2 regions of the Salinicola sp. CPA57 genome follow, and region 2 is predicted to be linked to the other one. Evidence: riboswitches for the same ligand, from Rfam matches in the RefSeq annotation. Region 2 holds a riboswitch; the other holds the start of a gene.

Evidence for each region. Region 2 has a riboswitch for thiamine pyrophosphate ahead of DOM36_RS03940 (ABC transporter ATP-binding protein). Riboswitches for the same ligand answer to the same signal wherever they lie in the genome.
Region 1: it holds a riboswitch for thiamine pyrophosphate, as region 2 does, so the genes downstream of both, thiC (phosphomethylpyrimidine synthase ThiC) here and DOM36_RS03940 (ABC transporter ATP-binding protein) in region 2, are expected to answer to the same signal.

Annotation. Positions count from the first base shown of each region.
Region 1 is NZ_PZJR01000016.1:182,039-189,186, reverse strand. Features, by position in the region: gene DOM36_RS17575 (EF-hand domain-containing protein) at 1-466, shown strand, start outside; gene DOM36_RS17570 (glutathione S-transferase N-terminal domain-containing protein) at 530-841, shown strand; gene DOM36_RS17565 (peptidylprolyl isomerase) at 928-1,206, shown strand; gene DOM36_RS17560 (CsbD family protein) at 1,484-1,672, shown strand; gene DOM36_RS17555 (dicarboxylate/amino acid:cation symporter) at 1,844-3,094, opposite strand; gene thiC (phosphomethylpyrimidine synthase ThiC) at 3,304-5,226, opposite strand; TPP riboswitch at 5,340-5,470, opposite strand; gene DOM36_RS17545 (LysR substrate-binding domain-containing protein) at 5,570-6,460, opposite strand; gene DOM36_RS17540 (MFS transporter) at 6,640-7,148, shown strand, end outside.
Region 2 is NZ_PZJR01000003.1:356,379-363,526, forward strand. Features, by position in the region: gene DOM36_RS03925 (hypothetical protein) at 1-711, opposite strand, end outside; gene DOM36_RS03930 (ABC transporter substrate-binding protein) at 736-1,743, opposite strand; gene DOM36_RS03935 (ABC transporter permease) at 1,829-2,605, opposite strand; gene DOM36_RS03940 (ABC transporter ATP-binding protein) at 2,598-3,341, opposite strand; TPP riboswitch at 3,377-3,481, opposite strand; gene DOM36_RS03945 (hypothetical protein) at 3,551-4,417, shown strand; gene DOM36_RS03950 (potassium/proton antiporter) at 4,499-6,208, shown strand; gene DOM36_RS03955 (hypothetical protein) at 6,259-6,474, opposite strand; gene DOM36_RS03960 (hypothetical protein) at 6,580-6,831, opposite strand; gene DOM36_RS03965 (DUF1654 domain-containing protein) at 7,018-7,148, opposite strand, start outside.

The sequences.
Region 1 (7,148 bases), on a different contig from region 2:
CCGCCCGACATCCGCGGGCATCGACCAGGTCAGCGCCGACCATGTCTTCGAGACGGCGGATAGTGACGCCGATGGCTATCTGATGCCGGTGGATGTCGAACGGCTGGGACTGGGTGGCAACTGGCACACGCTGGATGCCGACGGTAGCGGCCGCATCTCTCGCCCGGAGTTTCGCGATCTGTTCGCCGCGCCACTGATACAGGCTACGCTAAGACTGCCCGGTGACATCGAGAACGCTCAGCCGCTGGTTTCCAGCGAGTTTCTGCTGCCCCCGGAACCGCCCGCCCAGCGTTACGTACCTGCACCCGTCACGGCGCCGACCCCTGCGAGCATGACGATGCCGTTCAACGCGCCATTGGTGATTCCGGTGCTGATTGACGATCAGGAGGCCGCCGCGCTCGATGAAGCCAGTAAAGATACCGAGGCCGATACGTCGGACACCGATATGTCGCTGCCTTCGAACTGACGCGATCTCAGAAGGGCGGCACCGATCATCATGTCCAACCGAATTTTGAGGTGGTTAACGACCATGTTTTCAGCGACCCCAATCGTGCGCTCGGCGGAAGTACAGAACGACATCGACCATGCCTGCCAGCGTCTCGCCCTTTATCACTTCAACAGTTGCCCGTTCTGCCAGCGCGTTCGCAGTCGGATTCAGCGGCTGGCGCTGCCCATCGAACTGCGCGATATCCAGCGTGATCCTCGGCATCGGCAGGACCTGATGGCGGGCGGCGGACGGACGATGGTGCCGTGCCTGCGCATCGAGAAGGAGAATGGTGCGGTGGAGTGGATGTACGAGTCGGCGGACATCAATCGCTATCTGGAGCGGCGCTTCGGCTGAAAACGGAGATCGATTGTCGGTGACTCAGGCCGGTGGGGTTTCGTAGAATGGCCCTTTCCCATTGATCAAGATTCAGGAGTGATGTCATGGCACAGGCCAGCGCCCGCCATATTCTCGTCGACAGCGAACAGAAGTGTCTCGAGCTCAAGCAGCAGATCGAAGCCGGCAGCGATTTCGCCGAAGTGGCGCGTCAGCATTCCAGCTGTCCCTCCGGGCGTCAGGGCGGCGAGCTGGGTACTTTCGGTCGCGGTCAGATGGTCAAGGAGTTCGATGAAGTCGTCTTCAATGGTGCCGTCAACGAAGTGCACGGACCCGTGAAAACCCAGTTCGGATATCACCTGCTGGAAGTCACCTCGCGCACCTGACTTGCGCACCTGATAGGTCGTCGGGCCGCCCGCATTCGGGCGGCTTCTTTTCTTCCCGGTTACCCCCACCTTTCCTGCCTGTTTACCATTGCGGTGATCGGCCTCTTGGTATCGGTCCCGTGGTCACGCCCGCAACTCAAGCACAAAACATTACCAAATTTTCCATTTGGCTTTTCCGCGGCGAACTACGCTGAGGATACGCTCACCGTCGCCGAGGGCTCGGTATTGACAACGCGGCGAGCGGATAAGGATATCCACGAAAAGCGAGGTAGTACTGATGACTACGAATTCGAAGTCAGACAAGACGGAAGGCAAGGTCGACAAGGTCGCCGGTAAGGTAAAGGAAGCGGCTGGCAAGATGACCAAGGACCGCGAGCTCGAAGGTAAAGGCAAAACTCAGCAAGCCAAGGGGGATGCCAAGTCTGCCAAGGGCAATCTCAAGGACGCCACCAAACCACGCCACTAACAACTCGAGTCATCGAACCTCGTAGTTGCCAATGTTTCATGACTCCAAGGTTCTTTATTCAGCAGCCCCGGCATTCGCCGGGGCTGCTCTCGTCTCAGACTGGCAGTTCAGTTCAGTTCAATTCAATTGGGTTCAGTACCGAAACTCGACAGCCAGCATCGGCTGGAGCACTCAAGCCTTGCCGCGACTGTTGTAAATCTCCAGATCCAGCTCTTTCTCGCTCTTGCCGACCAGTGTCGTCACCATCAGATCGCCGGCGACGTTGACGCTGGTGCGCGCCATGTCGAGGATACGATCGATTCCCGCCACCACCCCGATCGCTTCAAGCGGCAGTCCGATCTGCGCCAGCACGATCGACAGCATGATCAGCCCCGCACCGGGTACGCCGGCCGTACCGATCGATGCCAGCGTGCCGGTCAGTACGATCATGCCGTAATCCATCATCGTGAGATCGGCCCCGACCAGCTGAGCGACGAACAGCGCCGCGACACCCTGGTAGATCGCGGTACCGTCCATGTTGATGGTCGCGCCCACCGGCAGCACGAAACTCGATACACCTTCCGAGACACCGAGATTCTTCTGGGCACAACGAATCGAAACCGGCAGGGTGCCGGAGGAGGAGGCCGACGAGAACGAAACGACCAGGGCGTCGATGATGCCCTGCAGATAGCGCATCGGATTCAATCGGCCGACCAGGCTCAGCAGGCCGGTATAAACGACCAGAACATGAACGATGCAGGCGAGGTAGACCACGCCGATGACCTTGGCCAGCGGCAGCAGCACGTCCAGCCCATATTGTCCGGAGACGTTGGCCATCAGACCGAAGACCCCGAATGGCGCGAACGCCATGACGATGGCGGTGAGCTTGTACATCGCTTCGGCGAAGCTTTCGAAGACGCGCACGACGGGCTCGCCTTTCTCGCCGATCAGCATCAGGGAAATGCCGAGCCCGATGGCGAAGACGATGATCTGCAGGATATTGCCCTCGATCATCGCCTGAAGGGGATTCGACGGCACCAGGCCGACGACGATATCGACCAGCGACGGCGCGTCGTTGGTCTGCTGCGCCGCGCTCATCGACGCATCCGCGCCGACGCCCGGCTGGAAGATCGTCGCGGCGACCAGGCCGATGACGATCGCGAAAGCGGTCGTGATCAGGTAGAGCCCGATCGTACGGGCGCCGACACGGCCCATCTTCTGCGGGTCGCGCATCCCGGTGATGCCGACGACCAGGGTCGAGAAGACCAGCGGCACGATCAGCATCTTGATGCCGTTGATGAAGATATCGCCGAGCGGTTTGAACATGCTGGCCTGTTCGCCCATCAACGCACCGGCGAGCACACCCAGCACCAGGCCCGTGATGATCTTTTGCCACAGGGGAATGCGTCGCCATAGATTTGGCCGGGAGGTTGTTGCAGTCATGCGCGTGGTCCTTGTGCAGGCGAAATTGCCGGGGGCAAAAGCGCGCATTTTACGCATCCCCGGGCCTTTTGCGATCCGTCCATTCGAAAACGGGATGGCATATAACCTGATTGCGACCAAAGTCTCAGCGCGTCGATCCGGCAGTGAAGCCTGCGTCGACGCTCGGAAGACGCAGGCCCGCTTGCACAGGCGTTGTACCGCCGGCGGTATCAGATTTCCCGATACAGCTCACCGCCCTCACGCTTGAACCGCTCGGCCTGCTCGTTCATGCCGGCGTCCCGCGCGGCGATCACCTCGTCGGCATTGCCGCCGAAGCGTTCGCGGACCTCCTGGGTGATCTTCATCGAGCAGAACTTCGGCCCGCACATCGAGCAGAAGTGGGCCACCTTGGCGGCATCCTTGGGCAGCGTCTCGTCGTGATAGGCACGGGCGGTATCCGGGTCGAGTCCGAGATTGAACTGGTCCTCCCAGCGAAATTCGAAGCGTGCCTTGGACAGCGCGTTGTCGCGACGCTGGGCGCCGGGGTGCCCCTTGGCCAGGTCGGCAGCGTGAGCCGCGATCTTGTAGGTGATGATGCCGGTCTTGACGTCATCCTTGTTGGGCAGGCCCAGATGTTCCTTGGGCGTGACATAGCAGAGCATGGCGCAGCCGTACCAGCCGATCTGCGCCGCACCGATGCCGGAAGTGATGTGGTCGTAACCGGGTGCGATATCGGTGGTCAGCGGGCCGAGCGTATAGAAGGGCGCTTCATCGCAGCACTGGAGCTGCTTCTCCATGTTCTCCTTGATCAGTTGCATCGGCACATGGCCGGGGCCTTCGATCATTACCTGCACGTCGTGTCGCCAGGCGATCCGGGTCAACTCGCCCAGCGTTTCGAGCTCGGCGAACTGCGCTTCGTCGTTGGCATCGGCGATGGATCCGGGGCGCAGACCGTCACCCAGCGAGAACGAGACGTCGTAGGCCTTCATGATCTCGCAGATGTCCTCGAAATGGGTGTAGAGGAAGCTCTCTTTGTGGTGATACAGGCACCATTTGGCCATGATCGAGCCGCCCCGGGAGACGATGCCGGTGACGCGCCGGGCCGTCATCGGAACATGGTGCAGGCGCACGCCGGCGTGAATGGTGAAGTAATCCACCCCCTGTTCCGCCTGTTCGATCAGGGTGTCGCGGAAGATTTCCCAGCTCAGGTTTTCGGCCACGCCGTCGACCTTCTCCAGCGCCTGGTAGATCGGCACCGTGCCGATCGGTACCGGCGAGTTGCGGATGATCCACTCCCGCGTCTCGTGAATGTTCTGGCCGGTGGAGAGATCCATGATGGTGTCTGCGCCCCAGCGGATGCCCCAGGTCATCTTGTCGACCTCTTCCTCGATCGAGGAGGTCACGGCCGAATTGCCGAGGTTGCCGTTGATCTTCACCAGAAAGTTGCGCCCGATGATCATCGGCTCGCTCTCGGGATGATTGATATTGGCCGGGATGATCGCCCGGCCGCGAGCCACTTCGTCGCGCACGAACTCCGGCGTGATCTCGTCGGGCAGCTCGGCACCGAAAGATTCGCCCGGATGTTGATGATCAAGCATGGGATCTTGGTAAGAGCCGAGCATCGGATCGAGATGGGCACGGCTTGCCTCTCGCCGACGCTGATTCTCCCGAATCGCGATGAACTCCATCTCCGGGGTGATGATGCCCTGGCGGGCGTAGTGCAACTGGGTGACGTTGGCATCCCGTCCCTCTGTTGTCATGCGGGCACGACGTGGCGTGCGCCGGAGCTGAAATCGCAGTGTCGAAAGGCGCAGGTCCTCCGCGCGCAGACGGCCGTAACGAGAGCTCGGGCCCTCGAGCCATTCGGTATCATCGCGTTGGTCGATCCAGCCACGGCGCAGCTCGGGCAACCCGCGACGAATGTCGATCTCCGCTGCAGGGTCGGTATAAGGGCCGGAAGTATCGTAGACGGTGAGCGGTGCGTTGGGTTCGAGTCCGCTTCGTGTCTGCGTCGGCGAGAGCGCGATCTCGCGCATCGGCACCCGGATATCGGGACGCGAGCCTTCGACGTAAATCTTTCGCGAGGCTGGCAACGGCGCGATGGCAGCGCTGTCGACGCGGGCGGTTTCGGAGAGAAACTGTGGGGATTTCATGTTCGGTCGTGCTCCGTGGCATGACTTGCCAGGCGTATTTGCCAAGGCTATCGGGTCAGGCCGGCGCACAGCGCAGGAGGGGGAGAACGAATCGACGGAACGGTATCCGGGAATGAGATTCTCCGCTTGATCCCTACGCCGGTACTAGCCGGATCAGGTTCGTCGGGATCCGTCGTGGCGCCGTCGAAAGACTCTCGGCGCAGGACGATCTCAGCCGGTTCCACCGGCACCCCGTCAAGCTGGCGATAGCGTTCATCGCCATCAGCAGTCTGTGGCGAGGGTCGGGCTGGGTCAAGCAGGGTTTACGTCCGGGCCACGGTTGTGGTGTCGATAAAACTGCGCTTCATGGATCGACGGCGCGCTCGACCAGATCGATGAACGCCTGGGCCTGTGGCGTCAGTTGGTGTCTCGTATGGGTCAGCCACACCTCGGAAACCGCGTCCCCGTCACTGATGGGCCGATAGCGAACATTGTCGACCTGGATATGCTGGAACGAGGCGGGCAGGATCGAGACCCCGAGACCGCTGGCGACCAGGCTGATGATGGTGTTGGGACCGCCGACCTCCTGGACCAGCCGAGGCGCCAAGCCGCGTTTGGCGAATAGCGCATTGAATTGATCCAGCAGGCCGGTGCCGGCGGCGGGCGAGAAGTAGACGAACGGGTGGGTTGCCAGTTCGTCGAGCGTTAACGGTAGCGCGCTGCCGCCGAGCGGGCCCTGTTCATTGACCACGGCCATCAGCGGTTCGCGAATCAAGGTGAATGCCGCGAGGCCATCCGGCAGGGTCGCGGGGCGCATGATCCCGATATCCAGGTCACCCTGGAGCAGAGGTTCGATCTGGCGCTGGCTGTTGAGCTCGTGCATGCGAAGCTCGACGTCGGGGTAGCCTTGCCGATAACGCATCAGCGTCTGCGGCAGCGTTGGCGTCAACGGTACCGACGTGGTGAAGCCGATACGCAACTGACCGGCCTCGCCACGCCCGAGCCGGGACACTCGACGCGTGGCGCGTTCGGTTCGCGCCAGAATGTCACGCGCTTCATCGAGCAGCAGTCGGCCCGCCTCGGTCAGCTCGACGCGGCGATTGGTCCGAGTCAGCAGACGCGTGCCTAGTTCGCGCTCCAGCGCCTGGATCTGCTGGCTCAACGGTGGCTGCGAGATTCCCAGCCGCTCGGCGGCGCGGCTAAAGTGAAGCTCTTCGGCCACAGCGACGAAATAACGTAGATATCGTAGTTCCATGGGGAAACTCGCAGCTCCATTGAGTCGAAAAACCTCTCAAAAGCATCGAATAATATATTAGAAAGCTTAATGGCGGCGGCGTAACCTACCAAGGTCTACATCGAATCTCTAAACCCCTGATGCCCCCGAAGCACCTTCATTCCCGGTCGGCTTCGGTCATCGATATCGGGAGAACCGGGTTGTCTCGCCACTCCTCATCCGAGATCCACCGCGCTACGCAGGCCACTCATCATCAGCTGGAACGCGAGGCGGAAACCGTCGAGAGCGGTTTCATCGAGCGCGGGCAGCGCGGTTACCGGCCGACCATGCTGGCGCTCTTTCTCGGCGCCTTTTCAACGTTCGTGCTTCTCTATTGCGTGCAGCCGCTGATGCCGATCCTGTCGGACGCCTTCGGTATCGATGCAGCCACCAGCAGTCTGTCGCTGTCGGTATCGACTGGCATGCTGGCGGTCGGGCTGTTGATTACCGGTCCCATTTCCGATGCGGTAGGGCGCAAGTTGGTGATGACGGTCGCGCTGCTGGCGGCGTCGACCTGTACGCTGCTGGCGGCGGTGATGCCCAACTGGACCGGCATTCTGATCATGCGAGCGCTGGCGGGGCTGTCGCTTTCCGGGCTCTGTGCGGTGGCGATGACCTATCTCAACGAGGAGATTCATCCCCGCTACGTGGGGCTGTCGATGGGGCTCTA
Region 2 (7,148 bases):
TTCTCGAAAGGCGACGCGCCCCGGCCATGGCCAGTTTTCGATACGCAGTCTTTCCATCGCCTCACGCGCTCGCTGGGCGTGAGCCTCCAGGCTCTCAGCGCCACAGCAAGCGCCTCGGCAGCGCCCGATCTGGTAGCCGAAACAGCGACCGCTACCGGCCTCCAGTCCCAGAACCCGCAGGCAGAGCGATTCGTCCGTGGCGATATCACGCAACGTCATCTGGGCGTCGCGGCGATTGCGAAACAGCCCGAAGAACTGCGTCCGCGCCGTTACGATCCATTGGCCGTCGGTGAGTGTCGGTCGGTCGTCGCCGTCTGGCCAGTTCCAGCTCACCATCCGCACGCGCTTGCGCAACTGACGGTTGTAGAGCGGCATCCAGCGTTTGATCAGGTCCGCTTCCAGCAGCTGGGCGCCTAGATCGCCGCTGGTTCGCAGCCACGCGATGCGTCGGGTCTGCGCTACCATCTGAGCGTGTCGCCTGGAAACCGGCTGCTGGACATGACTGCGGACGCGGCTGCGAATATTGACGCTTTTGCCGACGTAAAGCGGCAGTTCGTTGTGACCGAAAAAGACATAGACGCCCGGGCGTGCGGGCAGCGCGCCCAGTGAATCGACGTTCGTGCTGGGCAGCGCCTGGATCGGATCCTGCTGCGGATCGTAGTGCAGCAGGTCGTATTGCAATACGTCGTAACATGATGATCTTGAAGTCATATCATCAATCTAGTCGATTTTCCTCTACGGCGCGTTGAGATCGACCGCCAGACGAGAGATCGGGCTTTGCGCTTTGATCTGGCCGCGCTCGAGCAGAAAGGCTTCGAATTCGCGGTAGCGTTTGGAATCCAGTGCCGCGGGACGCAGGGCGAAGCGCGGCAGGGTAGCCTTCCACGCTGCGGCGTTCAGGGGCGTATCCAGCGAGGGGTCGTAGGCGATGAAACTCTGCCACGCGTCGTCCGGGTGGTTGATGATCCAGGACGTTGCTTCACCAATGGCATCCATGAAGCGCCGGTCGGCGTCGCGGTGCTCATCGAGCGTCTCGCGATTGGCGACAAAGATCAGTTCGTCGTAGCTGGGAACGCCCTGTTCCTCGATATAGAACGCCTTGCCCTCGACGCCTTCCTGCTTCATCTGCGCTGGCTCGAAGTTACGAAACGCGCCGGTCACGCCGTCGACTTTTTCGCTGATCAGAGCCGGTGTCAGCGAAAAGTTGACGTTGACCATCTCGACATCGTCCAGGCTCAGGCCGTTATGCTCGAGCATGGCCGACAGCAGCACTTCCTCGACGCCACCGACCGAATACCCGATTTTCTTGCCCTTGAGCTGGGAGATATCCTCGATGCCGCTGTCCGCTCGTACCAGCAGGGCGTTCAAGGGCGTCGCGATCAGCGTGCCCACACGCACGATGGGCAGACCCTGATCGACCTGCAGGTGCAACTGGGGTTGATAGCTGACCGCCAGGTCGATTCGGCCGGCGGCGACAAGCTTGGGCGGAACGCTGGGGTCTGCCGGCGCCTGAATGTCGACATCCAGACCGCGCTTCTCGAAAAGCCCGCGCTGCTTGGCGATGATGATCGGGGCGTGAACCGGATTGACGTACCAGTCGAGCATGACGCTCAGCGGAATCATCTGCGGCGCCAGATCGTCGTCGGCTTCCTGCGCCAGGGCCGGCATCGCCAGAGTCAGGGCAAGCAGTGCCAGACTCATCGCCAGACCGCGGCGCCAAGATGTTGAACGTTGGGTTGTCATCGGGAATTCCCCTGTTGTTTCGATGAAATCATCAAGCCTGCATGGATGAGGCGGTAGCTTGCGAAAAGAGCGGTCGTGGAATGCTTCAGGGTTCGGATTCCACACGGTCATGGTGCCAGGGCATTGCCAGTCTCAGCGCGGCATCGACGCCGAAGTAGAGCAGTACGGCAAACGCCACCAGCACGACGAGGGCGGCAAACATCAGGTCGATCTGCAATCGGGCATTGGCATTGAGCATCAGATAGCCCAGGCCCTGGCTGGAGCCAACCCATTCGCCGATGACCGCGCCGATCGGTGCCGCGCTCGCTGCCATGCGAAGGCCGGAAGCGAGCGACGGCAGCGCGGCCGGCAGCTGGACTTTCAACAGCCGCTGGCGCCGGGTCAATCCGAATGTCTGGGCCAGGTCCAGCCAGCCCTGCGGTGTCTGTCGCAGGCCGTCATAGCCGGTGGAGGCGACCGGAAAATAGATGATGACCATGGCCATCAGAATCTTGGGGCCCAGCCCGTAACCGAGCCACAGCATCAGAATCGGTGCCAGCGCGAACAGCGGAATGGCCTGGCTGATCAGCAGTAGCGGCAGCAGCGTGCGCCGCAATGCCCGGAATCGAGCCAGTGCCAGTGCTGTCGTCAGCCCCAGCAGGATACCGCCGATCAGTCCGGCAACGATCTCGATGGCGGTGATCCCGGCATGATGGGCAAGGAGACCACGCTGGTCGATCAGGGCGCGTCCAACGGCCATGGGTGAAGGCAGAATGTAGCGTGGTACGCCGGTCAGGGTCAGCACCAGCTGCCAAATGGCGACGATCGTGACCAGCGCCAGCAAGGGCCGAACCAAGCGTTTCAGCAGTGCGCGTTCAGGCATCGTCCGTCTCTCGCAACTGGGTCACCAGTTCGGCCTGACGACGCTGTAGCTCGCTGTCGTCGAGCGAGCGCGGCCGGTCGCCCGGGGGAACCGAAATCGATACCAGGCGTGCGGGTTCTCCCTGCAGGATCAGGATTCTATCGGCCAGGCGCAGCGCCTCGAGCGGATCATGTGTCACCATGAGCACGGTGCGGTCGGCCAGAAGCCGGCTAGCCAGATCGTGAAGTTCGAGCCGGGTGATGGCATCGACGGCGGAGAAAGGCTCGTCCATCAGAACCACGCTGGCGTCCGCGAACAGGGTGCGGGCGAGAGCAATACGCTGGCGCTGGCCGCCGGAGAGCTCGTCAGGCCATCGATCGGCCTTGTCGGCAAGACCGACCTGGGCCAGCAGATGCTCGGCGCGCCGTCGATCAGCCGCAGTGGGTCGTCCTTGCCAGTGGGCGCTGAGCATGACGTTACCCGCCACTCTTTGCCAGGGTACGAGCAGGTCCTGCTGGGCCATCCAGGCAACACGGCCTGCCAACGGGATGCCGTCACTGGTCTGGAGATCGAGATGGTGGTTGTCAGGCAGTCTCAGGCTGGCGATCATGCGCAGCAGAGAACTTTTGCCACTGCCGCTGCGACCGAGCAGGCAAGTCCAGCTGCCCGCGTCGAATCGCGCCTGAAGCGCTTGAAACAGCGGGCGATCGCCGAAAGTCAGCGAAGCGTGGCGGAGGACGAGTCCGGGCGGTGACATGACAACTCCCATCAGGGGGAAACGGGCGAAGTCATGCGAGAACAGCTGGCATTTCCTCCGCCGGTACTAGCCGGTTCAGGTTCCAGGGTTGTGCATGACCGCACTCTCAGCCCGTCGCGCGGGCACCCCTATCCAGTGCCCGGGATTGTACGCCGCCCGACGCCGCCTGCCCACCGGCGATAGTCGAACCGACGCAAGGATGAAGTCCATTGACGACCCGAGATCGCCCGATCCGAGCGGATGCCGAACTGACTCGACGGGTATCGGTGTTGACCGGCAAATCGCTGACGCCGCTTGCGCTGCGTTGGCCGGACAGCGCCAACTGGCTGTGGCGAAGCGAGGAGCTCTCCCCGCAGCTGCTCAAACTGGCCCGAAGGTCGCCGGCGACCGACGGGTTCTGGTGGGGGATTCAGCAGCTGTTCGGCCTCGATCGCTGGCAGGCGGCCGAAGCGCTGACCCAAGTGCCGGGACTGCTCCCACCGCGCCTGCCGATGGCGCCATTGCCGATGACGTTTCTTGGCCGATTACAGGGCATCCCGCTCTGGAGCCTGCCTTGGCGTCATGCCGTTTCCCCTCCGATGAGCGTGGCGTTGGCAACCCGGCTCGGCGAGCAGCTCGCGATCCTCCATCGGGAAGCCCTGCCGGGCTTCGGCCATCCCAGCGCCGACGTCTGGCCGCTATCGAGCTGGCCCCAACGGGCTCGCGCGTTCGTCGAAGGGCATCCCGGTCGTCGCTGGATTCCGGAAATGCCGAGCTGGCCGCAGCCCTCGAAAAGCGTCTGGTCGCTGCCGGATCTTCGCAGCGATCAGTTTCTGGAAGGCGCGACGGACTGGCTATGGAGTGACTGGGAAGCGTTGGTGTGGGCGCCACTGGAGCTCGACCTGTGCCTGCTCGAGTTGCTTCTGGAAAACGCCTCTCAGCGCGATGCCTTCGTCGCGGCCTATGGCCGTCTCCAGACGCTGCCGGATCTCGCGCGCTTTCGCCCCGGGATGCGAGCGCTGGCGCTGTTGTTGTCCCTGCACGGGGAGAACGCCAAGGATCGGACAATCGATCACCCGCATTGGCTAAAAGATTAAATTTCCTGCTATTTTTCGCCGCGCATGGCAACGTCTGCATGGCATACTGGGTCATCTCAACTCATAACCGATGGCTGAGACTTGGACTCGATCAATAGCCTGTTTCTCGTGTGCGGGGCGCTGATAGCCCTCAGTATTCTGGCCAGCCGGGTGTCGTCCCGGATCGGCGTACCGCTGCTCGTTCTCTTCCTGGGCCTGGGCATGCTCGCGGGTGAGGAGGGCGTGCTGGGACTACAGTTCGACGACTACTCCCAGGCGTTCCTGATCGGCCATCTGGCGCTGGCGATGATACTGCTCGATGGTGGCCTGCGCACGCGTTTGCGAACCTTTCGGGTGGGCCTCAAACCGGCGCTGTCGCTGGCGACCATCGGAGTGTTTCTAACCAGCGGCATCGTCGGCCTGCTGGCCATGTGGCTGCTCGATCTGACGCCGGTCGAAGGTCTGCTGGTCGGGGCGATCGTCGGATCGACCGACGCGGCAGCGGTGTTTTCGATGCTCAAGGGGCAGGGCGTCAATCTCAACGAGCGAGTGGGGGCCACGCTCGAAATCGAATCCGGCACCAACGACCCGATGGCGATCTTTCTCACCATCACGCTTGCCGACCTGCTCACCGGGGCGGTCGGTGGCGTCTGGGAAACGTTGATGCGCTTCGTCCTGCAGTTCGGGCTGGGGCTCGCAGTCGGCTTGGGTGGCGGCTGGGTATCGGCGAAACTGCTGCGCTATCTGGATCTGGCCCCCGGGCTCTATTCCCTGCTGGCGCTGGCGCTGGGATTCTGCATTTTCGGCGCGACCAGCGCCGCCGGTGGCAGCGGGTTTCTGGCGATCTACCTCACTGGGCTGATGATCGGCAATCAACCCGGACGTCATCTCACCCACATCCTGCCTGTCCATGACGGGCTGGCCTGGTTGAGTCAGATCGGGTTGTTCCTGGTCCTGGGGTTGCTGGTCACGCCCTCCGAGATGATCGATTATGCGGTGCCGAGTGCCATTCTGGCCGTGGCCCTGATCGTCGTGGCGCGCCCGGTCGCGGTGATGGCCTCGCTGGTACCTTTCTTCAGTTTCCGATGGCGGGAGATCTGCTTTATCTCGTGGGTAGGGTTGCGCGGAGCGGTCCCCATCGTGCTGGCGATTTTCCCGGTCATCAGTGGCGTCGAAAACGCCTCTCTCTATTTCAACGTGGCATTTTTCGTCGTGCTGATCTCGCTTCTGCTACAGGGGTCGACGCTGGCGAGAGTCGCCCGCTGGATGCGTGTGGTGCTGCCGGAAACCACGACGCCCGATCGCCGGGGACAGCTGGGCGTGCTGCCGGAAAACGATTACGAGATGTTCGTCTACAAGGTCGAGAATGAATCTCTCGACGACGTGCCGATTCGCCTGCTTCGACTGCCATCGGGCACGCTGATCTCGGCGATCTTTCGCCAGCACGCGATGCTGCACCCCAAGGGGAGCACCCGCCTGCGCCTGCGCGACGTGATCTGCCTGATCGGGCGAACAGGGGATTTGCCGTCCCTCAATCGATTGTTCAACGGCGAGGCGAAACTGAAGCGAGAGCGTGCCTTCTTCGGCACGTTCACTCTCGATGGCGAGGCCCTGATGCAAGAGGTGGCCAACGCCTACGGTCTGACCCTGAGCCCTGGCGAGCAGGAAATGACATTGGGAGAATTCGTGGCACTACGCGTCGGCGGCCATCCCGTTGTCGGGGATGACGTCGACTGGCACGGTTTTCACTGGGTCGTCAGCGAAATGGAAGGGAATCGCGTGACCCGAGTGGGGCTGCGTCTCTACCACTGAAATAGTCAGTGAAGCCAGTGATGGGCTGTATGGCTGGCAATGGATTGCCGCTATTCGACCTCGGCCTCGTCGGTCGGCTTGTCCAGGCGCTTGCCGGTCTCGCGAGAGGTCATGCTGTTCATGCTGTCGGCGCGTTGCTGAGCCTGAGTCGCGTCTTCGAAATGCCCCAGGCTGCCCCCGGTGTCTCCATCATAAACTTCATAGCAAACCTGTTCAGGGTTGCCGGGTTTATGAGTCTTTCTGATCTCGACGAACGGTTCTGCCATGATGGAATCCTCCAGTAAAGACATCGATCTTCAGGTTAGTTGGGCTTTCGCTGTCGTGCAGCGGGTCTTCAGGCTGGTGCGCAGGCGCGACGATGCCATGAGTGATCAGTCCGGATCCAGATCCCACTGCAAGCCGAATTGAAGACCATTGATCGCATCGTCGAGAAACCCGTCGTTACGATCGTTGCGGCTATCATCCGCCTGCTGCATGGCGGTCTGCTTCTGCGGATCGGGCCAGCCCAGACGTGCCATGCACAGCTGATACTCCGGCTCGCCGGCGATCTGGTGCGACTGCCGCTCGCAAGTATTGCTATCCCGCAGAAAGTTCGTGGCAGTCAGCCGCGGTGTCGCCGACACACAGCCAGCCAATAGAAGAAAAGAGATGAAAAGGATTAACGCGCGGTGCATTGGCAACATCACTGGAGACTCGTTGCAGGGTAGCACCGTTCAGTCCTGCATCCTCACCGTCGATCAAAAAAAGCGAACATCGACCGTATCCGGTCGACGCCAAAGCCTTACATAGCCGCTCTTACTTCGTCTGGATCACGAGGCGAGACCCGACGTCGGCGAGCACCAGTTGAGCAGGATGTCGTGGCGGGTGATATGAATCACGCGGACTCCCTCGCTGTCATCGAACTGCTCGACGAGGTTTTCCCAGACACTGACGGGTTCGA